2 regions of the Thalassotalea sp. PLHSN55 genome follow, and region 1 is predicted to be linked to the other one. Evidence: riboswitches for the same ligand, from Rfam matches in the RefSeq annotation. Region 1 holds a riboswitch; the other holds the start of a gene.
The links. A riboswitch is a leader RNA that binds a small molecule or an ion and turns the genes downstream of it on or off. The one in region 1 is predicted to bind thiamine pyrophosphate.
Positions count from the first base shown of each region.

Region 2: it holds a riboswitch for thiamine pyrophosphate, as region 1 does, so the genes downstream of both, ACRRSQ_RS15440 (TonB-dependent receptor) here and thiC (phosphomethylpyrimidine synthase ThiC) in region 1, are expected to answer to the same signal.

Region 1 covers NZ_JBPDIH010000003.1:496,836-508,805, reverse strand. Annotated here, with positions in the region: gene thiE (thiamine phosphate synthase) at 1-552, opposite strand, end outside; gene ACRRSQ_RS07950 (thiazole synthase) at 562-1,365, opposite strand; gene thiS (sulfur carrier protein ThiS) at 1,423-1,638, opposite strand; gene thiO (glycine oxidase ThiO) at 1,619-2,815, opposite strand; gene thiC (phosphomethylpyrimidine synthase ThiC) at 2,828-4,804, opposite strand; TPP riboswitch at 4,924-5,023, opposite strand; gene ACRRSQ_RS07930 (DUF3604 domain-containing protein) at 5,591-7,528, shown strand; gene ACRRSQ_RS07925 (peptidyl-prolyl cis-trans isomerase) at 7,608-8,444, shown strand; gene ACRRSQ_RS07920 (HupE/UreJ family protein) at 8,449-9,420, shown strand; gene ACRRSQ_RS07915 (LysR family transcriptional regulator) at 9,554-10,405, opposite strand; gene ACRRSQ_RS07910 (DUF3604 domain-containing protein) at 10,864-11,970, opposite strand, start outside.
Region 2 covers NZ_JBPDIH010000008.1:3,837-15,806, forward strand. Annotated here, with positions in the region: gene ACRRSQ_RS15410 (YajD family HNH nuclease) at 1-155, opposite strand, end outside; gene ACRRSQ_RS15415 (LytR/AlgR family response regulator transcription factor) at 190-1,014, opposite strand; gene ACRRSQ_RS15420 (sensor histidine kinase) at 1,015-2,085, opposite strand; gene ACRRSQ_RS15425 (phosphotransferase) at 2,214-3,233, opposite strand; gene pnuC (nicotinamide riboside transporter PnuC) at 3,261-3,890, opposite strand; gene ACRRSQ_RS15435 (hypothetical protein) at 3,884-4,156, opposite strand; gene ACRRSQ_RS15440 (TonB-dependent receptor) at 4,231-6,378, opposite strand; TPP riboswitch at 6,449-6,548, opposite strand; gene hinT (purine nucleoside phosphoramidase) at 6,625-6,975, opposite strand; gene ACRRSQ_RS15450 (EAL domain-containing protein) at 7,213-9,804, shown strand; gene ACRRSQ_RS15455 (DUF4440 domain-containing protein) at 9,764-10,147, opposite strand; gene ACRRSQ_RS15460 (hypothetical protein) at 10,246-10,791, opposite strand; gene ACRRSQ_RS15465 (LysE family translocator) at 10,807-11,418, opposite strand; gene ACRRSQ_RS15470 (hypothetical protein) at 11,422-11,847, opposite strand; gene ACRRSQ_RS15475 (methyl-accepting chemotaxis protein) at 11,954-11,970, opposite strand, start outside.

The DNA of each region.
Region 1 (11,970 bases):
AGCTTTAATGATGACCGAATTGATACCAAATGCTGCGATATTTTCCGCTAAAGCTTGTGGATTGTCGCTTTCACTTTCAGTTTCATTATTACAATCGCCGCTACTTAGCGCTTGCGCTTCAATAAGGTTTGGCGTGATAACATCAACTAACGCAAGTAAAGGCTTAAAATCTTGAGTGCTTAACGATGAAAACTTGCCGCCAACACTGGCAGAGCCGACCGGATCAAATACTACCTGTAATGCGCTGTTTTGCTGTTTCAACTCAGCTAATAACTGACAAAGCCAAGTAATTTGCGCTTTGCTTGCCACTAAACCAATTTTCACCACCGCTGGGAGTTTATCAGCAAGCAAGGTTTGCGCTTGTTGATCTAAAATATCAATACTGACTGGGTTTACCGCCACTAATTTTTGTGAATTTTGCGCGGTATTGGCGGTGATCAAATAACACAGTTCACAGCCAAGTGCTTGTGCGGTTTTTATATCGGCGGCAATGCCGGCACCACCTGAGCAATCGCTGCCTGAAATACTCCAAACAATCGCTTTATCGGTCATCAAAATTTCCTATTTAACACTCGGTTGGTGCCAAAACGGCGTATCTAAAGTCGGCGTGCTCGCTTGTGCGGTTTGGCGCTCGCTCATAATGCCGGCAACATAGGCTTGTTCGCCGGCGTTAATGGCACCTGAAAACGCTTGCGCCATGGCAACAGGGTTATCGGCAAGGGCAACCGCGCTATTTAATAATATGCCGTCATAACCCATTTCCATCGCTAAGCAGGCATCAGACGGTTTACCAATGCCAGCGTCTAAAATTAATGTTGCTTCGGGCAAACGCATGCGAATGGTTTCTAAGTTATATGGGTTCATTAACCCTTTGCCAGTGCCAATAGGTGATGCCCAAGGCATGATCACTTCACAGCCTAAATCCCATAAACGCTGACAAATCACTAAATCATCGGTGCAATAGGGTAATACTTTAAAGCCTGCTTTGATCAGCATTTCAGTCGCTTTCAATAATTCAATCGGATCCGGTTGCAAGTTATAATCGTCGCCGATGGTTTCCAGTTTTATCCAGTCGGTTTGAAAAATTTCACGGCTCATTTGCGCTAAGGTGAAAACTTCTTGAGCGGTGCGACAGCCGGCGGTATTGGGTAATAAATAGCCATCAACACTGCTGACAATTTCTTGAATGTATTGCCAAATTTGCGCACCTGACTTTTCACTTGGGTTTTGGCGTTTCAGCGATAGTGTCACCACTTGTGAGCCACTGGCTAAAATGGCGCGTTTCATCACCTCTGGCGACGCATAAAGGGCGCTGCCGATCAGTAAGCGACTGTTAAGCTGTTGTCCGTATATGGTTAATGACATAACGTTCTTCTTAATAATTGAATGTGGTCTTTATGCGTATTTTTCAGTAAGTACGGCTTAGCCGCCCTGAATAGGCAGCATAATGTCTATGCTATCGCCGTTTTTTATTGGCGTGTGCGCATAGTCAGTTTTGCCAATAAATTCACCATTGAGGGCAATTGCAAAGGTACTTTGTGTTTGTCCTTGAAAATACATGCTTAAGGCTTGATCTAAAAAGCCTGCTTGTCTTTTGTCAAAGCTAAATAGCTCGCCGTTAATGTGAATATTGTTCATGAGCGGTTATCGCCTGTAAGTGTGAATATTGAAAATTTTGCTCGCTAAGGTATTGGCTAATTTGGCAAGGCTGGGCTAAAAAATCGCGGCTGTTATGCGTAGCTAAACTTAGCGTTAGTTGCTCAATTTGTTTAAGCAATACTGGCGCAATCAAAAAACCATGACGGTATAAGCCGTTGATTTGAATGACATGCTTGCCTAAGGTGATTTTGGGCTGATTATCGTCAAACGCTGGTCGACATTGACTAACATGCTGGCGAATATTAGCCTCAGCAAACCCCGGATGCACGCTATAGGCGGCGCTAAGTAATTCCATAGCTGAACGCACTGTCATTGGGCTGTTATCATCGCTTTCAATTTGCGTGGCGCCCACCACATAAAAACCTTTATCTTTTGGCGCGATATAAAGCTGATACCTTGGGTGCATTAACCGAACCGGTCGTGATAATTTCACCTCAGGCGCAAATAATTGAAAGAGCTCACCACGCACGCCGCGTAAATTTTTCAGCTGATTTACACTATCTTTTTGCTTACTCGACTTTGCCCCCAAACCGCGACAATCTATCACTAAATCAAAGGCAGATTGTGCTTTGTTGCCATTAAGTTGATAGTGAAGTGTTGCGCCATTTTTCTTTGGCATTATCGCAGAGACTTCACAATCACATAGCCAATTGATGCCTTCGCTGATTAACTGTTTTTTCAAGGCAATTAATAAGCGGCGGTTACCAATTTGACCTTCATCAGGCAGGAATAAACCTTGATGAAAACTGCGCCCTAACTCAGGTTCAAGTTGCTGTAATTGTTCACGGTTTACTTGCTGGCTGTTTGCCTCTGGGTAGTGATTTTGCAAATAACGCAAAATGCGTAAGTAGTCGCCTTTATCTTGCTCGTGGCTGACCATTAACGCGCCTTTTTGTTGAAAAAACACGTATTCGTCTAAAGTTTTTAATAACTCAGGCCAAAGCTTGAGGGATTCAAAGCCCATATCCACAATGTTTTTTTCACTTGATATAGCTTCACCGAGCGGCGTTAATAAACCGGCGGCAGCATAAGCGGCGCTGTTATGCGCGGCTTGGCTGTCTTTATCAAATAGCGTGACCTTAAAGCCATGACGATGCAAGGTTAGGGCGGTTAAACGCCCCATTAAACCTGCACCGACAATACCAATAGATTTCATTGTCTATGGCGCTTATTTGCTAAGTTGGTAGATTTCGCTACCGGCGTTTTTAAATTCAGCCGACTTTTCGGCCATGCCTTTTTCGACTTCAGATTGCGCGACGCTAGCATCAAGCACAACCGTTTCATCAAGCAGTTGAATTTCAATTTTGTTGCCGCTTTCTAAATCAGCGGCATAATCGCGCACTTCTTGAGAAATTTTCATAGAACAGAATTTTGGCCCACACATTGAACAAAAATGCGCAACTTTGCCTGATTCTTGCGGCAAGGTTTCATCGTGATAAGCGCGCGCGGTTTCTGGGTCTAAGCCTATGTTGAATTGATCGTACCAACGAAACTCAAAACGCGCCTTACTCATGGCGTTATCGCGAATTTGCGCGCCCGGATGGCCTTTGGCTAAATCACCGGCATGAGCGGCAATTTTATACGTAATTAAGCCTTCTTTTACGTCTTCTTTATTCGGTAAGCCTAAATGCTCTTTAGGTGTTACGTAACACAGCATCGCACAGCCGTACCAACCAATATTAGCCGCGCCAATGCCTGAGGTGATGTGATCGTAACCCGGCGCAATATCCGTGGTTAGTGGCCCAAGCGTATAAAACGGCGCTTCACCACAATGCTCTAATTGCTCTTCCATGTTTTCTTTGATCATATGAAGCGGTACGTGACCTGGGCCTTCAATAATGGTTTGCACGTCGTGCTGCCAAGCGATTTTAGTTAATTCGCCTAACGTACGTAATTCTGAAAATTGTGCTTCGTCGTTAGCATCAGCCACTGAACCTGGGCGCAGACCATCACCTAATGAAAACGAAACATCGTATTGTTTTAAGATTTCACAAATATCTTCAAAGTGGGTATATAAGAAGTTTTCTTTATGATGCGCTAAACACCATTTAGCCATGATCGAACCACCACGCGATACTATGCCAGTCACACGTTTGGCGGTCATCGGCACGTAGCGTAATAATACACCGGCGTGAATGGTAAAATAATCAACCCCTTGCTCGGCTTGTTCAATAAGGGTATCGCGGAAAATTTCCCAAGTTAGGTCTTCAGCGACGCCGTTTACTTTTTCTAGCGCTTGGTAAATCGGTACGGTGCCAATAGGCACTGGCGAGTTACGTAAAATCCACTCACGGGTTTCATGAATGTTACGGCCGGTGGATAAATCCATGACCGTATCAGCGCCCCATTTAGCTGACCAAACCAGCTTTTCAACTTCTTCTTCAATTGATGAAGTTACCGCCGAGTTACCAATATTGGCGTTGACTTTAATTAAAAAGTTACGACCAATGATCATTGGTTCACACTCAGGATGGTTAATGTTTACCGGAATAATGGCGCGGCCGCGGGCAACTTCGTCACGGACAAATTCTGGGGTGATTTGCTCAGGAATACTCGCGCCGAATGATTGGCCTTTATGCTGCTGAAGTAAAATTTCGTCTTTTACTTGTTCACGCTTTAGGTTTTCGCGAATGGCAATGTATTCCATTTCAGGGGTAATAATGCCTTGTTTGGCGTAATGCATTTGCGACACATTTTTACCTTTTTTAGCACGCAGCACTTTCGGTAAATGTTCAAAACGCAGGTGGTCTAAACCTTCATCGGCTAAACGTTGTTGAGTATATTCTGAGGTTTTAGAGTCAAGCGTTTCAACATCTGCGCGGGCATCAATCCAGCTTTCACGCAAACGTGGAATGCCTTTGTGTACGTCTATTTCAACATTTTCGTCAGTGTAAAAACCTGAAGTGTCGTATACACAAAGCGGTTCATTTTTTTCATATACTGGGTTGTCTTTGCTGCCGCTAACAAGCGTATCGGTTAGGGTGATTTCACGCATACCGACTTTAATGTCGTGAATTTTACCTTCAACGTAAACTTTTTTAGAATTGGGGAATGATTGATCAGATACGTTTTTTAGAAATGCTTCCGCGGCTTCACGTTTTTCACGTCTGGTTTGATTAGCACTATTATTTTTGGTTGAACTCATTTTCTCTCACCTTGAACTTATACCCTAAGGTAGTCATTAAAATTCAGGCGGAGCTTATTAGGCAGAATATAACGAGGAATTGCAGGTGAAGTGACGGATGAAATTAAGCTTGTCTCTTCAAAATGAACTCTCTTGTTTCCTTCGCAGATATTAGTCTGAATCAGGTTCTACGGATCCCGCTTTCGCGATCTCAGCCTAGTGGCACTCCGACAAGTTATCGTTTTATCGACAAGATTTTTACAACTCGCCGATAAAGTGAGCTGATTCTAGCGTGAAAGTTTTGTTCAGAGCAATAACTAACGTTAAATTAATTTTATTCAACAAGATAATGGTATTAACCCATTGCATTTATCTCACTTTATTAATGAAAGATGCTGTCAAAGTGAAAATTTAGCCATTTTTATGTTTTAAATTGCTTATTTGTGTGCCTTTTATGTTATTGCACGTTTGTATAATTTTAATTAATTATTGTTCATATGTACAAAAACAGAACGCGGATACAATGCATTGTTACAATTTTGATTTTCATGGTGTTTTTTTCAGTATTGCGCCTGGCTTAAGCCCTGATTTACATATTGATTTACATATTGATTTATATGTATTTTTAAGTTTTCTGATGATAATTAACATCTGCTTGACACCAGTAAGGCTTTGTTACAATTCAAACTTTGTCGTCAGTTAGCTTGAGTTAGTTAACCCCCAAAAAATTGCTATAGTTAAACAGACGAAATTGATTCTATGAATTAGTTTTATGAGAAAAACTCATGCAAACAACAGGAAAATCCCATGTTAAAATATCTAAAACTCTCAGCAACATCAGTAGCTGTGCTTTTAGCTATTGGTTGCACTGATAGCCCTAGCGCGGTATCACAAGCCCCAGAAGCACAAAAGCAGGTTAGCACTGTAGCAGCAACAGCCAAAAAACAAGACGAAAAGCAAACTTCTTACCCTACTGAGGTGTTTTTTGGTGATACTCATAACCATACGGGTAACTCTTTTGATGTTTACTTGTTTGGTACGCCAAGCTCTACACCTGATACGGCCTATCGTTTTGCTAAAGGTGAAAAGGTTAAAAACCCTGCAACCAATACTGACTGGCAACTTAAAACGCCTTTAGATTTCCTAGTAGTTGCTGATCACGCTGAACTTTTAGGTGCGATGCCACGTGTATATGCCGATGAAAAAGTGCTTTCAGAGACCACTTCCGGTAAAGCGTTACGTAAATTAGGCGGTTCACAAAGTGAAGACGAGCTAATTGATGTTTACAGTGCACTTGTTTTAGCTTCGTCAGATATGGAAAATGAAGCGAATTTATCCGCTAAAGATATTTTCTTAGATCTTCATGCGGGCGATAAGCGTAAAGGGGCATGGGAAAACTACATTGATGTAACAGAAAAGCACAATGAACCGGGTAAATTCACGACCTTAATTGGCTGGGAGTGGACTTCAAATACAGGTGGTTCAAATCTTCATCGTGTTGTATTCATGTCAGACGATGGTGAAACAGCAAGAAAATTTCAACCATTTAGTTCATTAGAAAGTGACGATCCTGAAGGTTTATGGAAGTTTTTAGATAAAACCAGTGCCGAATTAGATGCAGACTTTGTTGCTATTCCGCATAACCCTAACTTAAGTTTAGGTAGAATGTTTCCATTACTGCGTAACAACGGTGAACCTATTGATGCGGAATATGCTAGAAAACGCAGTCAATGGGAACCAGTTGTAGAAGTTACTCAAATTAAAGGTGACTCGGAAACTCATCCTGCATTATCACCTAACGATGATTTTGCTGATTTTGAAACTTTCAGCTTTGCCCTAACGCCTGACGGTCGTATTGCTGAACCAAACAAATCAGATTATATGCGCTCAGGTTTAAAACGTGGTTTAGAGTTTAAACAAAAACTTGGTGTCAACCCGTACAAATTTGGCGTTATTGGTAGTACTGATACTCATACTGGTATTACTGCGGTTGAAGAAGATAACTTCGCCGGTAAAGGCCAACATGATAACAAACCAGAAGTACGTGCTAAGCACACTGGTATTGGCTCTTCAAAAGGTTGGGACATGTCATCGGCAGGTTATGCTGCAGTTTGGGCACAAGAAAATACCCGTGAATCTTTAGTTGACGCTTTTAAGCGTAAAGAAGTTTACACAACAACGGGGCCACGTATTAGTTTACGTTTCTTTGGTGGTTTTGACTTTACCGCTGATGATGCTAATTCAGCTGATTTAGCCGCTGTAGGTTATGGAAAAGGTATACCTATGGGTGGTGATTTACCAGCGTCGAATGGTAAAGCGCCAAGCTTCTTAATGTCTGTTATGAAAGATCCTAAAGGTGCTAACTTAGACCGAGTGCAAGTGGTGAAAGGTTGGGTTGATGCCGAAGGTAACTCGCATGAAAAAGTATTTGATGTTGCCGCCTCTGATAACCGTGTAATTACCAAGGGTAAAGTTTCAGGCCCTGTCGGTAGCACAGTTAACTTAGAAACAGGTGAGTACACTAATGATATTGGTGCGGCACAGTTAACGGTTGTTTGGACCGATCCTGACTTTGATGCTACCCAAGAAGCGTTCTACTATGTACGTTCGCTTGAAATTCCTACACCTCGATATTCATTACTTGACGCAATCAAGTTAGGTATCAAGTGGGAAGACACTGAACACCCAGCAACAATTCAAGAGCGTGTTTACAGTTCACCTATTTGGTATGCGCCAAAAACTTAAACAACTCATTTGATCGTATCATCAAATTAAGCCGGTTAATGCTAACCGGCTTTCATTAAGTAAAGAGAAATCAGCAATTATGATTAAGAAGTTATTGGCAGAGCCGTTAGTGCACTTTTTGTTAATCTCTGCACTGTTTTTTGTTGTTTATGAGCAGTTAAATCCGCCTGTAGCAGAACAAAATATTGTCGAAGTTAGTGAAGGGCGAATTATTAAGCTGCATAAAAAATTTAAAAAAGTTTGGCGAAGAGATCCTACTCAGCAGGAGTTTGATGCAATTATTAAAAACTACGTACTTGAAGAGATTTATAACCGACAAGCCATGGCATTAGGTTTACATCAAGGTGACTCTCTAATACGTAGACGTCTACATCAAAAAATGGAATTTATGCTAGAAGATATGACCGCTCTAGTCACACCTAAAGCGGGTGAACTTGAAGCTTTTTATCAAGATCATCAAGACAACTATTTAGATGAGGCTAGTTATAGTTTTAATCAAATTTATATTGATACCAATACTCAAAAAGTCGATTTAAAAAGCAAAATTGCCCAAGCTAATGAACAAGTTGCCCTAGGTAAAAAACCACACGGTGACAATAGCCTACTGCCTTACTCGCTTACTAATGTCAAAAGTTCCGATGTAAAACGTCAATTCGGTGATAAATTTTATCAACAGCTAAGTCAAATAAAAGACAATCAATGGGCTGGCCCAATTGAGTCAGGTTTTGGTCTGCATTATATCGAGCTTACCGAACATATTCCTGCGCAAACCAAAGCCTATGATTTAGTACAAAAGAAAGTATTATCTGACTGGCAAGATGCGCGTAATAAGCGCATGAAAGAAAAGTATCAAAATGAATTGCTTGAGCAATACCAAATTAAACTGAATATGCCTAACATGGCTACACAAGGATAGCCCAATGAGTAAATTTTTACAGCTATGCTTATTCTTGTTCAGCGCAACTGTCTTTGCAGAAGATATGCGCCCGGCGTCGCTTAATATTATTGCCATTGATAATGAGCACTATGACGTTATTTGGAAAGTGCCCGCGGTAGGCAATAAACGCCTATCAATGCATGTTATTTTTGATGAAAACAGCCAAAATGCTTCAGCAAAAAAGCAAGACTTTATCAATGGCGCTTATATTGAAAGTTGGCAAATTAAGCGTGACAACGGCCTAACGGGTTTAACCGTTAATATTGATGGACTACTGACTACCAATGCTGATGTATTAGTGCGCATTGTTGATCAGCAGCAACAATCAATTACCCAAGTACTAAATGCGGAACATCAGCAGCTGCATATTGAAGGAAATTTTGAACCTGAAAACGTGATTGGCACCTATACCTATTTAGGTATCGAACATATATTAATTGGCCTTGATCACCTGTTATTCGTCGCTTGTTTGGTGTATATCTCGTCAACTCGTCGTAAGTTACTGCTCACTATCAGCGGTTTTACTTTAGCGCACTCAGTTACCTTGTTTCTTGCTGCAACAGAAACCTTTGCCTTGTCTATTCCTCCCGTGGAAGCCGTCATTGCCCTGAGCATTGTTTTTTTGGCGATAGAAATAGCCAAGCGTAAAGAAAACAGCTTAACGTTAAAATATCCAGTATTGGTTTCATCAAGCTTTGGTTTAATTCATGGTTTTGGTTTTGCATCGGTGCTTGCAGAAATTGGCTTACCTGTACAAGAAAAAATCACTGCATTGATCTTTTTCAATGTCGGCGTTGAAATCGGCCAATTGATGTTTTTAGCGGTACTATTGGTTACTTTTAAAATGATCACCCACAGCAAGTTACTAAGCGCAGGGCAAATTCGCTGGCTAGTAAGTTATAGCTGTGGAGGCATCGCCATGATTTGGTTGGTGCAACGACTAGGTAGTTTTTAAGCTACCGCTAATTAACGACTTACCGTTTAAACAAGAAACCAGAATGTGATAAAAGCATTCTGTTTTTTATTTTTAGCGCTTGCCAAATAAAGCAATTAGACTCGAAAGGGCAGATGTGCCTACAAGGTGGAAACTACTTATTATTGATATGATTAATATAACGTTTTAACTGTTCGCGCATTTTCTTATGGGCAGGATCGCGACGATATCTAGGGTGGTAAACTAACTGGTAACTAATATCTCTGATGGGGATTGGGCAAGGTAAAACCTGCAATGCCAATTTATCTTGTAGCTTTAGTGCCAAAGAGTGAGAAAGCAAGCCTAAGCTATCACTTAACGAAGCGTGTAAAGCAATGCCGGCAATCGAGCTGGTAGTTACATCAATAACGCGCTCTTGAATAGGCGTTAAAGCCGCATATTCAAAACCGGTCATGTTGTCCCATTTTCTTGCGTGAAGAATATGTTTCTCTTGATAAAAATCCTGCTCAGACAGCGTGCCCTTTATTCTAGGGTGATCTTGTCGACAAACCACCATGCAAGGCTCAACAAAAACTTCCTCAAACACTAAGGCAGGATCTTTTACCGTGATAACGCCAATAGCAAAGTCGGCTTTTTGTTGTTTTATTTCTTGCAGCATGTGCATTTGGTCAGCAGGCGTTTCTTGATAGACAATATTTGGATCTCGAGGGATGCAATGGATAAAATTTTCCATTAAATAACCATGAAAGTTATCACGGTCACTTATAGCATTGTCGACTTCATCCATGGCTAATTGAAAACGAGAAGCTAAGCGTTCAGCCTGTAAAGTGGCACGAATTCCGCGGCCAGCTTTGATAAATAACTGGCAATCAAGCTCTTGCTCAAGCCTTTTAATAGCACCACTTACCGCAGGTTGGCTGACATTTAAATATTGCGCAGCTAAAGTATACGAGCCACATTGGTGCACCTGTAAAAAGGTTTTAATTAAATTTAAATCTAAACTCATCAGTGGTTCCTCTATTCATAAGCCTAGCTTATGATAGAAACAAGTATTTGCCTATTTATTTAGCTAAAAAGAGCGGTTATTATGCTTACCAATCCGATGCTTCTTTAGATTCGAGCTGACTTAACTTTTTAACGCTAAGTTTTAGTGATGAATCATAAAAGCAAAGGTCGTTTAAAACGGCATCCTACTTAGACGTAATGCACCTAATTGTGGTTTTAAACAATTGACTTTGTTCATGTCAGTCTGGTTAACCGAAGCTGGTCTTCGGTTAATTCTTCCTTCTTTTATCTTTATCATTCTCTTAAGTACTCACTCCCTTAAGTACTCACTCCCTTAAGTCATCATACCTTTAAGTAAGCCAATGCAGATGTTAGCTGTGATTGATGATTAAACTTAGGCGAAAAAAAACCGAAGACCATGTCTTCGGTTTATTAGCTTAATAAATTCAATAATTAAATTTATTTAGAACCGTACCAAATTGGTGAGCTGTAAGCACGTTCTTGAATAACTGCGTCACGACCCGTTTCTGCTGGGTCAATACCTAAAGCAATGGCATTGTATAAAGAATAGCGTGGCGTCGGAATTTCTAATACACGTACGTAGTAGAATGCAGCTTGGTCGGCATCAAAATCAGGGTCTTGCCAGAATGTTCTAAGCTCTGCATCACCAATATCATTGGTGTATTCACCTGTTTCCATATTAACTGTGTTACCTACAGGGGTTTCGCCTGAAGTACGACCGTCAGATAACGCAACATCGTATACTTTTTCAGAAGAAGTACCGTCAGCATTTAACCAACCTTTTACGATTTGTACGCGGTCTAAGTTAGCGCCTTTCGTTGCTTTAAGTGCGGCAATAGTAAACTTAGGTGCTTTACCTTTTTTCGCTTTACTCTTGTCTAAATCAGCACCCATAGGTACGCCGTATTTATAACCATTCTTAGCAAAGTTTTTGGCATCAGCATGCTTTTCTTCTAAGTCAAAACCACCAAAGAAGCGTAAGGTAATACGTGGACCTGTGGTTGCGTAAACTTCTTGACGACGGAAGGCTTCAAAGATTTCACGACGGGTATTTTCTTTTGCCCATACACCAGTGAAACCGGCAGCGCCCATATCCCAACCTTTAGATGAACCAATACCAGAAGGTTTTGGACGATCAGCAGGTTTAGAGTCATGGCCACTCTTACCACCGAAGTCTTCTTCAGTAATTTGTGGAATACCCGTGTGGCTGTCAGTACCCGCAGCAATACCCATCTTGTATGGGTTCATGCCAATTTTAGCTTCAAGCTCTAAACCATTACGGAAACCTGAACGAACGTAATCACCTTTTTGAGGTTCTGGTGTATCGCCAGTTGGGCTTGATAAAAAGTTATACGGTTCAAAATCAGCAAACTCATCTTCTGGTGAAAACATTGGATGTGCTTCACTGTCACCTTTAATTTGCGTAATTTCTATCGCGGTTTCATAGCGACGTTTTTTCTCAGCGTATTCGCGGTCAATCGGTTCACCGTTACGACGGTTTAAACCAAACATTAAGCCGTTTGAAATATTTGATCCGTGAGGAAT
Region 2 (11,970 bases), on a different contig from region 1:
TCAATGTGATGCACGGTTAATTCTTTTAAGGTTGAAAATACAAATTCTCGCGCACAACGACCGCAGATCCACGGGTATAATTTCAACGCTTGGTCACGATAGCCCTGCTCTTGACGTTTGTAATTGGCACTGGTGCCTAATTTATCAGATGACATTATATTCCTACTTCTTGATGATTAAAGCTAGCGATTAGCTATGTACCGCGAGTTTAACTTTTTCTTTATAACTTCGACTTACTTTTAACTCTTTGCCATTATTCATGACCAAGTAGTATTCGCCATTTAGCTGACTACAAAACTTTTTGATGTAGCTTTTATTCACTATGGTTGAGCGATGACTGCGAATAAACTGATTAGGATCTAAGGTTTCTTCAAGTTGCTTCATGGTTTTTCTGAGAATATGCGTACTTTCTTCAGTATGCACGCACATGTAATCACCAGCGGCATCGATCCATAATATGTCGCTTACCGGTACACGACTGGTTTCGCCTGCATCTTTGATCGCTAAAATATCTGAATACTTATGTAAATCAACAGGACGATTTTGCGCAAGTGTTTCAAGTATGTTGTCGGTATCATTACCTGTTACTTCACTTACTATTTGCACAAGTTCTTTAGTATGTGTCGCACTTTGACGCTGATTGATATGTGTTCTAATTTTATCAATACATTGTGCCAAACGCTGTTCATCAGCCGGTTTTAATAAATAATCTAATGCGTGAATATCAAATGCTTGGATGGCGTATTGATCAAATGCAGTAACAAAAACAATATTAGGTAAAGGCAATTCTTGGCTAACTAGCTCTTGCACTACTTGAAAACCATTTAACCCTGGCATTTGAATATCTAAAAACATCACATCGGGTTGATATGCACGAACTGCCTCTATTGCTTCTCTGCCGTTGCTACATTGAGCAACTAATTCAAAGTCGGTAAATTCCTTAAGCCTGATCTCTAACCCTTTACGGGCCAATGGTTCGTCATCAACAATGATGGTTTTGAACATTTGACTCATTTATTGACTTTCCACTTCATACGGTAACCTAATGCTAACTTTAACACCTGTGGGCGTATTATGTGAAACAACTAGTGAAAAATTGTCAGGATATAAGGCATTTAGTCGCTCTCGGGTATTAGTTAGCCCCAATCCGTTTTCGCGGTGCAAATTACCGTTGATAATTTCAGCACCGGGTCCGTTATCTGAAAGCTCTATCAGCAGATCGTTGCCAAAGTGCTTAACAATAATATTGATAGTACCGCCCTGCTCGCATACTGCAATGGCGTACTTAATTGAATTTTCGGCGAGCGGTTGCAATACCATACTCGGTACTAATGCATGCTGACACGCTTGTTCTATATCAACCACTACTTTTAAGCGCTCTTCAAAACGTACTTTTTCAATATCTAAATAAAGTGACAGCGCTTGAATTTCACTCGCCACTGTCACTTTCTTCATAGGATCTTTATCAAGAGAATAACGTAAAAATTCACTTAATTTGGTGACCATGCCGTTAGCGGTTTTATTTTCTTCAACCAATATTAACGTCGAAATGGCATTTAAGGTATTGAACAAAAAATGCGGATTTAATTGATAACGCAACATTTTTAATTGCGCCTGATGGGCAACGGTATTTGCTTTTAATACATTTTGCTGTGCTTTTTGCAGCATTTGATAGTATTTAATACCAAAATACAAACCGCTCCAGCTTAAAATAATATAGAACGACCAGACACTCGATTCGGTGTAATACAGCCAAAAGTCGGGTTTGTAGCCGTGCTTGTATATTTCCCAGTAGTTAATATTTTTAACGACTTGCCACAAAACCCCAGTTACATATGATGCGACAATGACAAAAATGGCAATTTTTAACGGTGGCTGATCCCAAATTCTTCGATAAAAGTAGCGCAATGGTACGGTTAAAATCCATGCGGCATACGAGTTTAAAAAGATGATCACCACAAAGATATCGCGCAAATCGTGTAGTAACGATCCCAGATAATGCACAAGCGCAAACCCAAACCAACCTGCAGTTTGTAATACCCAAAAAAATCGATTTCTATCTTCTACTAATACTTTCCAATTCACAGCATTCAACCGTAATGTGCTCTAACTTTTATTATAGAGAGCTATAAGTGAAGTTCATTACCACTTAGCGTGTCTATTTAACAGTTTGTCTCATTTGATTACATCTGGTTGAGACATGTTTTGTTTAATTATTCACAATGACCGACGAGCTTAATACCTGACAAATCGCCAAAATTAGCTAATTGCTCGTTTGCCAACGCCTGTAGATTTGAACAATGGTTTTGCTTCAATGAATTTTCTAGATACCAAAGCCCGTTTAATAAATAACAACATGGCAACAAGGCATTAACTAAGTTTTTATCAACTTTACCAATTGAGCTTTGTGCACTATCAATGCTGTTGGCAGAGGCGTTTTTGTAGCCTAAATACATGTGAACATATTGATCAACGGTCAAATCTAATAACGTTAACTCGCTATGGTTAATGGCGACAAACATGGCAATATCAAATTCTACCGGTGCTATTGATGCACATTCAAAATCGACCAAGACACATGGCGAGCTACTTTGGTGACTTGCTAGCTTGTTCGCGTTAGTTTTAGTTTTAGTTTTTATAATATTTGAAAAGTTGACATCACCATGACAAAGCACCAGATTTAACCTATTAGTTAAACTCGCCAATTGACTGTTTTGCACGGCAAGCCAACGATTAAGCAACGCCATTTTCTCTAAACTAAATTGTTCAATAAAACTTGCACTATGAGTGCTAATTAACGATGAAATTATGCCAATAACATTAAGAGCTTCAAGCTTAGCTAAAGAAGCATCTGATAATTGATGCAGCTTTGCCATTAGCTGCATGGCAATATCCATTTTTTCATCGGTAGGCATGGTTACTTGAGCCAGTGTTTGGCCATCAATAAATTCGCTAATAAGCCAAGTTTGGTCAGTATATACCAGTGTAGCGCCAAACTTATGTTTAGCGGCAAGCATTGTCGCTTCAATTTCAATCGATGCGCTGTAGTGACCGACGAGATACTTTGCGAAATATTGCTTCGTGTTGGATGCATTTAAATTGTCGATTAGTGTGACTTTAAAACACTGGTGACTTGTTCCCTGCGCTATCGGTTCAATGCAGATTTGGTACTTAGTTAAGTCATAGCCAACAAACAAGTCGAGCTTGGCAAGTTGTTGGCGAATATCGTTCATGTTAGCGCTTGGCAAAGTCAAGTTAGCTTAATGGGCCGACGATAACGTACATGGCGGCTGCGCAACCGATACATATTTTTTACGCCAGTAGATATAACCGACAGCCGCAATAACCACGTATAAAATAAATAGCGCTGCGGTTGGTTGCAGGTTTTTTTCTATATATAGGTAAATAGAAACTGCGTCGATGACGATCCAGTACAGCCAATTTTCCAAGACTTTTTTGGCAACTAAATAGGTACCAAATACGGCAAACACTGTGGTTGCGGAATCAAAGTAAGGAAAGTCTGTTGGTGTAAATGTAGCCATTAACCAGCCAACAACAAGCGATATTACAGTAAGTATGGCTATCGCTTTTACATGCCAAACTAACGACCAACTTTGAATTTTCTGTTCGGCTTTACCTTGTGACGGTAAATTCTTCCAGCAATACCAGCCATATAGCGCCATGACCAAATAATAGACCTGCAACAAACTGTCCATCCACAGGTAGACATCGTAAAAAATAACGGTATATATAACTGTACTAACGATCGCTGCCGGCCAACACCAAATATTTTCTTTCGCGGCAAGTATCACATAGGCTAACGCACTAATAACGGCAGCTAGTTCCCATAAGGGTAACGTGGAAAAATATTGGACACTTTCGCTTAGCATAATTCTTCAGGAATAACTTCAGAGCGGTCGCCGCCAATAAACTTACAAACAAACACGGCTGCGTCGAGGGTTTGATGTACGTGTTTTATTTCGGCCATGACTTTAGAGGTGGCTAAATCGTATTCACCGAACACTTGAGTGCTCATGCCATTTGTAACCACTTTTAAACCGTCGACATTGCGAAGGCGTTTAATAAAGGCCCAAATTTCAGTTTTAAATTTTTGCTCAGCCAATGGGTATAAACTGATTTCTATCGATATATTCATAAGGTTTCCTATATGCTTGGGCATCATGTATTGGACATAGTGTAATGACCAAGCATATTATCATCGTCAGTTAACTAAAACTGATAATCAAATGTTACGCCAAATACTGCTGGCTCCCCAAACTGGTAGTAGGCTTTATCAGTGTAGCCGTCGCGTGGGTCATTACCAAAGTAAAAACCACGAGTTGCATATTCTTTGTCGAACATATTACGCACCCATGCCTTAATATGCCAATTTGGTGCGAAGTAAGTAACTGAACCATTAAATACCGTTGCTGTGCTCGACTTTTCACTATGGCTGTCTGAGAAGTAAAAACCGTCTTTACTATCAACAGAAACGTTGACTAGCCAATTATCATTTGGATAATAATTTACACCTAAGTTCATTTGAAAGTTTGGTGCATGTGCTTGGTCACGACCTGTTTCTTCTGTACCGTCTTTATAAGTAAAGCCACTAAACTCGGTATCTAGCAAACCAAGTGCGCCATATACTTCAACAGCTTCGTTAATAAACCAATTGCCTTCTACTTCAATACCTCGGTTATAACCTTGCGCGGCATTAGCCCAGTAACTGGTGAATTCTGAACTACCGTCTGGTCGTTCAACTAAGTTGTAGCTGCTAATTTGAATATCTTCACGCTCCATATAGAAAACTGCGGTACGAACCGATGCGGTATTGTTTAAAAAATTCGCTTTGTAACCGACTTCGTAATTCCAGACATATTCAGGATCGTAAGTGCGTAAATCGGCTGGCAACGTACCGTCTGCATTTACACCACCAGCTTTAAAGCCACGGTTAATTGAAGCATATACTTGGTTATTATTATCTAATTGATAAGACAGCACAGCTTTACCGCCCAACATGTCGTCGCTTGGTTTATCAACAACACCATCACTGTTGGTGAAGTCGCTAATACGGTGTTCAAAGCGCAAGCCTGAAATAAGTTTTAGTTTTTGCGTAATCGATGTTTCTAATTGGGCAAACAATGCATAGCTTGAGGCGTCAAACTCAGAAAGATAGTCTGCATCAAGATAGGTATATTGACGACGTAGATCTTCTGTTTCATGTTTTACATAAGCGCCGGCAACCCACGAAGTACTGTTATTAAATATTTCTTCGCCTGGGTTTGAAATAAAACGCACTTCGCCGCTAAAGTTATTACGCTCTCTAAAGTAATGATCGGTTGATGAATAGCCGTCAGCTTCAGCTAAACAACCTGTTGGGGTAATACACGGGTCAGGATTATAAATATCGTTGTCCCAATCGTCAGGGCGCCATTCGTATTCACCAAAAGCCCAGTCTTCGTCATATCCGTAGTCTAAATCAGAAAATGACATACTAGTAACCGCTTCTATAGTGAACGCTTTGTTGGCGGTGTAAGTAAACTTGGCACTCATTGCGGTAGAGTTTTGCTTATCAAAGCCAGGGTTATCTGAATAAGTGGTGCGGTTATTGTCTAAAGAAAAGGCATCGTAACCGTTGTCGAAATTAAAATGCATTAGCGCTAGGTCTATGGTTAGATCTTTGCTTGCTTGGATCGCTAGTTTGCCACGCAAACTTAATTCATCACGGTTGTTGGTATCTTCACGATCTAAATGGATATTTTCCATATAGCCGTCGCTTTTGTACTGCTCTACTGCCATACGATAGTTAACTTTATCGTTTGCAGGCCCAGAAACAACGAGTCCAGCACCGTAACTATTATAGTTGCCAGAAGTTAAACGCATCGAGCTTTCAAATTCATCAGTAGGTGCATTACTTTGCATGTACATAATACCCGCTAACGCATTAGCGCCAAAACGTGTACCCTGTGGCCCGCGGTAAACTTCCACTTGACCAATATCGTATGTTGATGCAATGCTGCCAATTCCAGAAAAATCAATGTCATCAACAATTAAACCAACAGATGAGTTCATAGGTTGAATAAACTGGCTACGCTCACCTATGCCACGTATTTGGTAATATCTAGCACGTTGTGCGCCACTGGCAAAATTAATGTTTGGTAGCGTTGCGACAATTTCTTCTAAGTTTTGCGCACTTCGTAAGGCAATGTCTTCACTAGAAAGAACAGATAATGCAGACGTAGATTCGTGTAAATTAAGTTGGCGATAATCACTTTGAACGGTGATCACTTCCATCGCTTGATTGTTATTGGCTAAGGTAAGTGGAGTGATAAAGGCGCTAGCAACGGCTAAAGCAAGTGATGTTTTTACGGCTTTCATGTTGATCTCATAATTATTTTTACGGGACCGCGCTTGAATGTATCAAACAGTTAGCCATTAAAGCCTTAATGTACTGTGAAACAACCATTCCTACGCCGGTATTATCCGTGTCAGGTTCTAAGGGTTACTCTCAGCATAAAAGCATGTTTTATGCACCCCTTGGCTTGGGGCGCATATTACCAATTTGTATCAGGATGTACAGCAGTATTGTGTCACAGTTTTTTTATAACTTATTTAATAGTCGTATTAAACCGCTAACATTGGCCCTAGTGGCTTGCCACCAAGTAAGTGCATATGAATATGGTAAACCTCCTGCCCGCCATGATCATTGCAATTCATAATCAGTCGGTAGCCATTTTCATCAATGCCCTCTTCTGCAGCGAGTTTTTTAGCCACGGTGATCATACGCCCTAAGGTTAATTCGTCAGCTTCAGTAACATCATTCACCGTAGGAATTAATGTATTTGGAATAATCAATATGTGCGTACTGGCACGAGGTGCGATATCTCGAAACGCTGTTACTAGCTCATCTTGGTATAACAATGGAGTTGGAATTTCTTGACGAATGATTTTTGAAAAAATGGTTTCTTCAGCCATGTTTTAATACTCTTTATAAGTGCCCATAGGTTGTTATCGTTAGTGTAACGTGAAATCGATAAATAATTAACTATTTGCTTTAATTTGAAAATAAGGTGTTAAATCGCAATTTATTGTGGGCATGTTAATATTGGCTTTATCATGGTTTTTCAATAGTCGTTAACGCGTTTAGTGATGATATTCACTTGTAGATCTACTACTATAGCGTTTTAACAGCATTATAAAAAAGGCATTACCTTGCTAGTTAACAAGCTTAAACTTTTTGGTCAAATTTCCCGACAAATTTTTATCTATTTTATTATCGTCACTATTTTAGGGCTAATTTACGGTATTTGGCATAGTTCACAGCAAGCAGATTTTTTACCATTAACTGAACAGTCATCAACGATCGAGGCTAAATACAGTTATTTTATCAGTCGAGACTCAGTCAATACTCAAGAAGTTTTAGCGCATGAGTTTTCCTACGTTGATGCTCAAGATATTCCATTCCAGCTTGATGACATGACTTATTGGATCAAAGTTGAGCTTACCAACAAGGTTAGCGCCGAGCTGCCATTAGTATTACATGCCGACAATGCCATGTTAGAAGATTTTTCCATCTACCAATTGGCTCAAGAATACAATAAAGCGGTTAAAATAACGCTAGATACCAATACGACTCAGACAATATTTCCTCACTTATCTTTTAATTTGCCTGCAAAAGTCACCAATACTTATTTAATGAAAATCAAAACACTTGGTCCGCCTAATGTGCCAATCGTGTTATACCATCAAGATAATTTTCAACAACGCATACAATTAAGTCAGTTACTGTTCGGCGCATTCATTGGTATTATGTTGATGATCGCAGCCTACAATGTCGTGGTATATTTTGCCCTTAAAGATAATATTTATTTAATATATTTAGGCTATCAACTGTCAGCCTTTGTTGTTTTAGCGGGAATTAATGGTTTTGGCTATTACCTACTTCCTGTGTCTATTCAGCAACACCTTAACGACCAAATTATATTTTTTCACTATTTATTAGCGATTTTTTTGCTGGTATTTACGCTCTATTTTTTACGGTACAACCAACAACACCCTAAAATTACGCGAATTGTCGGTATCGTGAGCATTGCGCTTATTATAACCAGTGTAATTTCAACTCAACTCAGCCCCATTATGCAGGCGAAAGTATTTTTTAGCGTGCAACCTATGCTGTACTTACTGGCTATTTTTCTAGTGGGGTTAAAATTACGTAAATCTTTTGCTTGGGCTCGTTTTTATTTTATATCTTGGTTGCCTTTGCTTATCGGCGCAGCAGTTCAGCCTATGTTGCTGCTTAACTTTATTGACTATTCATTTATTGCCAAAAATGCCTTTTTACTTGGGGTATTAATTGAAGTGAGTTTTATGGCGTTTGCGTTAGCAGAGCGTATGCGCAGAAATGAACAAGAGCGATTACATGATGTTTATTATCACGCTAACAATGGCTTACTTAAAAAAGTGTTGTTATCAAATGCCATTGCCGAGCATGCACAGCAACACCAAGTTAATTTAAGTATTTTAGTGATTAAGCCAGAGCACATTGATCATATTAACTTGTACATGAATGACCGTTTAAATAGCCATTTTTATCGAGAGTTAAATCGCAGCCTTTCATCTTTATTTGCCTACAATAATGCCATTGTGCCGTTATCAGCTAATGGTGAAAAGCTTTGTTTGGTTGAAAAAAACACCTTCGCGATACTCATTGATAACAAAAAAACAACGCAGTCACACCAAGTTTTAATACAATCAATTCAGTCTGTTATTTTAGATAACTATAAAATTGACCAGCTATCATTGCCACTTTCTGCCCATGTTGGTATCGCCAATTTCCCTGAACATGGCAATACCAGTAACCAAGTATTAAATCGTGCGCAGCTGGCACTAAAACAAGCTGAAAACTCACCTAACAAATGGGCTATTTTTGAAGCTGAAAGCGCACTGCAAGACGAGTATTTATTAAAACTTGCCTGCGATTTGCAAGCGGCAATTAACAATAACGAATTTGAGGTTTATCACCAGCCCCAAATTGATTTAAAAACGTTAAGAGTCTGTGGTAGCGAGTGTTTATTACGTTGGCACCATCATAGTGAAGGTGAAATTTCACCAGATATATTTATTGCCGTAGCTGAAGATACCGGACTAATTAACGAACTCACCTTGTGGGCATTTAATAAAGCCTTATCTCAGCATCAAGATATTATTGATAATGGCAATTCTAATCACATGCTATCAATAAATATTTCAGCTAAAGATATCAGTTCAAAAACATTCTATCAGTCAGTAATTGAGAGCATTGAACAAAGTGAAATACGCGCAGATAAAATTATTTTTGAACTGACCGAAGCGGCAATCATTACCGATAATGAACAAGCACAACGTGCTATTGAACAATTTAGTGAACTAGGCATTACCATAAGCATTGATGATTTTGGCAGTGGTTGCTCTTCTCTCTCTTATATTACTGATTTACCTTTCAATGAATTAAAAATAGATCGGCAATTTGTCGCTGACATCAATCAATCTCGCAAACGTAAAACCATAGTACAAACCATGGCAACAATGGCAAAAGGTATTGGTTTGGAAGTTGTAGCTGAAGGGATCAGCAGTGAAGCTGATGAAAAAGCAATGCAGGCCTTTGGCTGCGATATTGGTCAAGGGTATTATTATGCGCCGCCAATGCCGATTATGAGCTATTTAATTTGGTTAAAAGAACAAGTTAATGGCCGAAATCAGCAACAAGAAGGTGAGTTTATTTCTGCTAAAAAGGTGGAAGAATTGAAGAGTGATGGTCAACAATAAGCCAGCTACCCCCTATTTTTTGATAGACAAAACTAAAACGTGCTTGAGTGATGACTTTATGGTTTTTATCAAACCAGCTAAATGTATATATACCGTTGCTTATGGCAAAATTGTCAAAGCAACGGATCTCAAACTGATCAAATTCAATTTTACGTTCACTAAACTGAAAAAAATACGTGAAGTATTGTTCTATTAAGGCTGTGGTATTACGTTGAATCGGAGAAAACGTGCCCCATAACGACGCGTTTTCAGCATATAAACGACAAATAGCCTCTGGTGTTTCTTCACTAAACCCTTGTGCCCATGTCGACATTAGCTGATTAATTTCTGTTGTTAATGCCATCACCTACTCCCTTTGTAAAAAACAAGCCTACTTGCATATGCTCATAATCTACCGACTAATGCGTTTGCTATCTATAAGCAAAAAGTCGTAATTATATTTTAAAGCAACTGTTTTTTAAGAACATTAAGATATGAAAAATAAGCCTCTTCGTTATAGTTTCTAGATAACTTATTCATAAAGCCGTGGTAATAATTACTTTGGCAAATACTTACCTTGTTAAATAATGCTATTTTGTTTGCCAAGTAGCTAATATCAAAATGATCTTCTTGTTTGGGCAATATAACGTCTATGGAGAACTTTGGTTGTTGGGTAAGGTAATGCCGTATTTGGCTGCCGTAAAAGGCAAATGCTTTCGAATTTTTGTTGATATTATTTGAGCCAGCATAGCGCCAAAGTACAGATGCGCCAACGCTAAAACCAATCAACCGGTAAGCTGTGTTTGGCTCGAGTTGCTTTTTAAGCGTGTCGAAATATCTATCTAAACCGACGTGTTCAACAAAATATTGATAGGCGGTTGCTTCGTCATCAAAACTAAGGCTTGAGTCTTTATATGGCGAAATGATTTTTGCAGCGCCAATCGCTTCGCTAAACGCTTGTAGAGAGGTGCTATTGCCGAATATATCGCTAATGATTATCGTGTCCATAGTCTCTTAGGCTGCCTAAAAGTATTCAACAACTAATGCCGAGATCACGGGTAAAATGGAGCCGACCAGTAACAACGCCATGGTTACATTAAATACTTTTTGATGATTTGGCTTTGACAAGTATTTTTTCATTTTCATGCCGCCGAGTAACCATAAAAACAAGCTTGGTAGAGCCACAACAAAAAAGACAAAGGCAATGTATAAAACTTGCCAATAAAACGTATCCGATAACGTGGTATAAGCGCTAATAGCGCCTGTGCCCATTACCCAAGCTTTTGGGTTTAACCATTGAAATAATGCCGCTTGTACAAAGCTTATCGGTTTAGCAACGTCTTTTTCTAACGATGTTGTCGCAGAGTTGGCAATTAACCACGCAAGATATAATAAATAGAACACGCCAATAATTTTAATCGCTTGATGTAAAAATGGATAAGCAAGAAAAACACTCGACATACCAAAACCAAGAATAATTAACATTGGAATAAAGCCACAAATAATACCCATTAAATGCGGCATACTTCGCTTAATACCAAAGTTTAAACCTGAGGTCATGATCATAATATTATTAGGACCTGGGGTAATAGAAGCAGACAAGGCAAATAGCCAAACTGTTAACCAATATTCCAATTGCTAATTCCTTTTAAGCTGATGTTTTTGATAATAGGCTTTAAGCGCCTGTTCAATTTGCACTTTATCAGAGGCTGAGTTTTCTTGGTAACCACGTAAGTATGGCCAGCCATATCCCCAGCGAAATTGTGTGGGTAAATAAGGTGTGCCTCCGACACGAACACCAGCAAGCATCAATTTTGCGATGTGCTTTTGTCCGACTTTATCGACGCAGTGCTTTAAATCTTGATCAGCAATTTCGCGCATTTTAGCCGTGCCACCTTGCCAATAGGCGAGATCATGCGCGGTGCAACAGTCTAACCATAATGTATTTTGCACGAGCGTACCATCGGGAAACAAACTACAACCGTCAGAGGTAAAAGGTTTGATGGTGTCAGCATTGCAAAACAATGGTGTTAAACAAACTAAAATGAAGGCGTATTTGAACATAGCTACTGTTTTATCGTTATAAGTATATGGTCGATGTGCTGATGCACTGACCATATACTAACGATTTTTGCTGGATAAAACAGCTAGCAAATTTTGAAATGGGTAGTTAAGTCGAAAACTTCT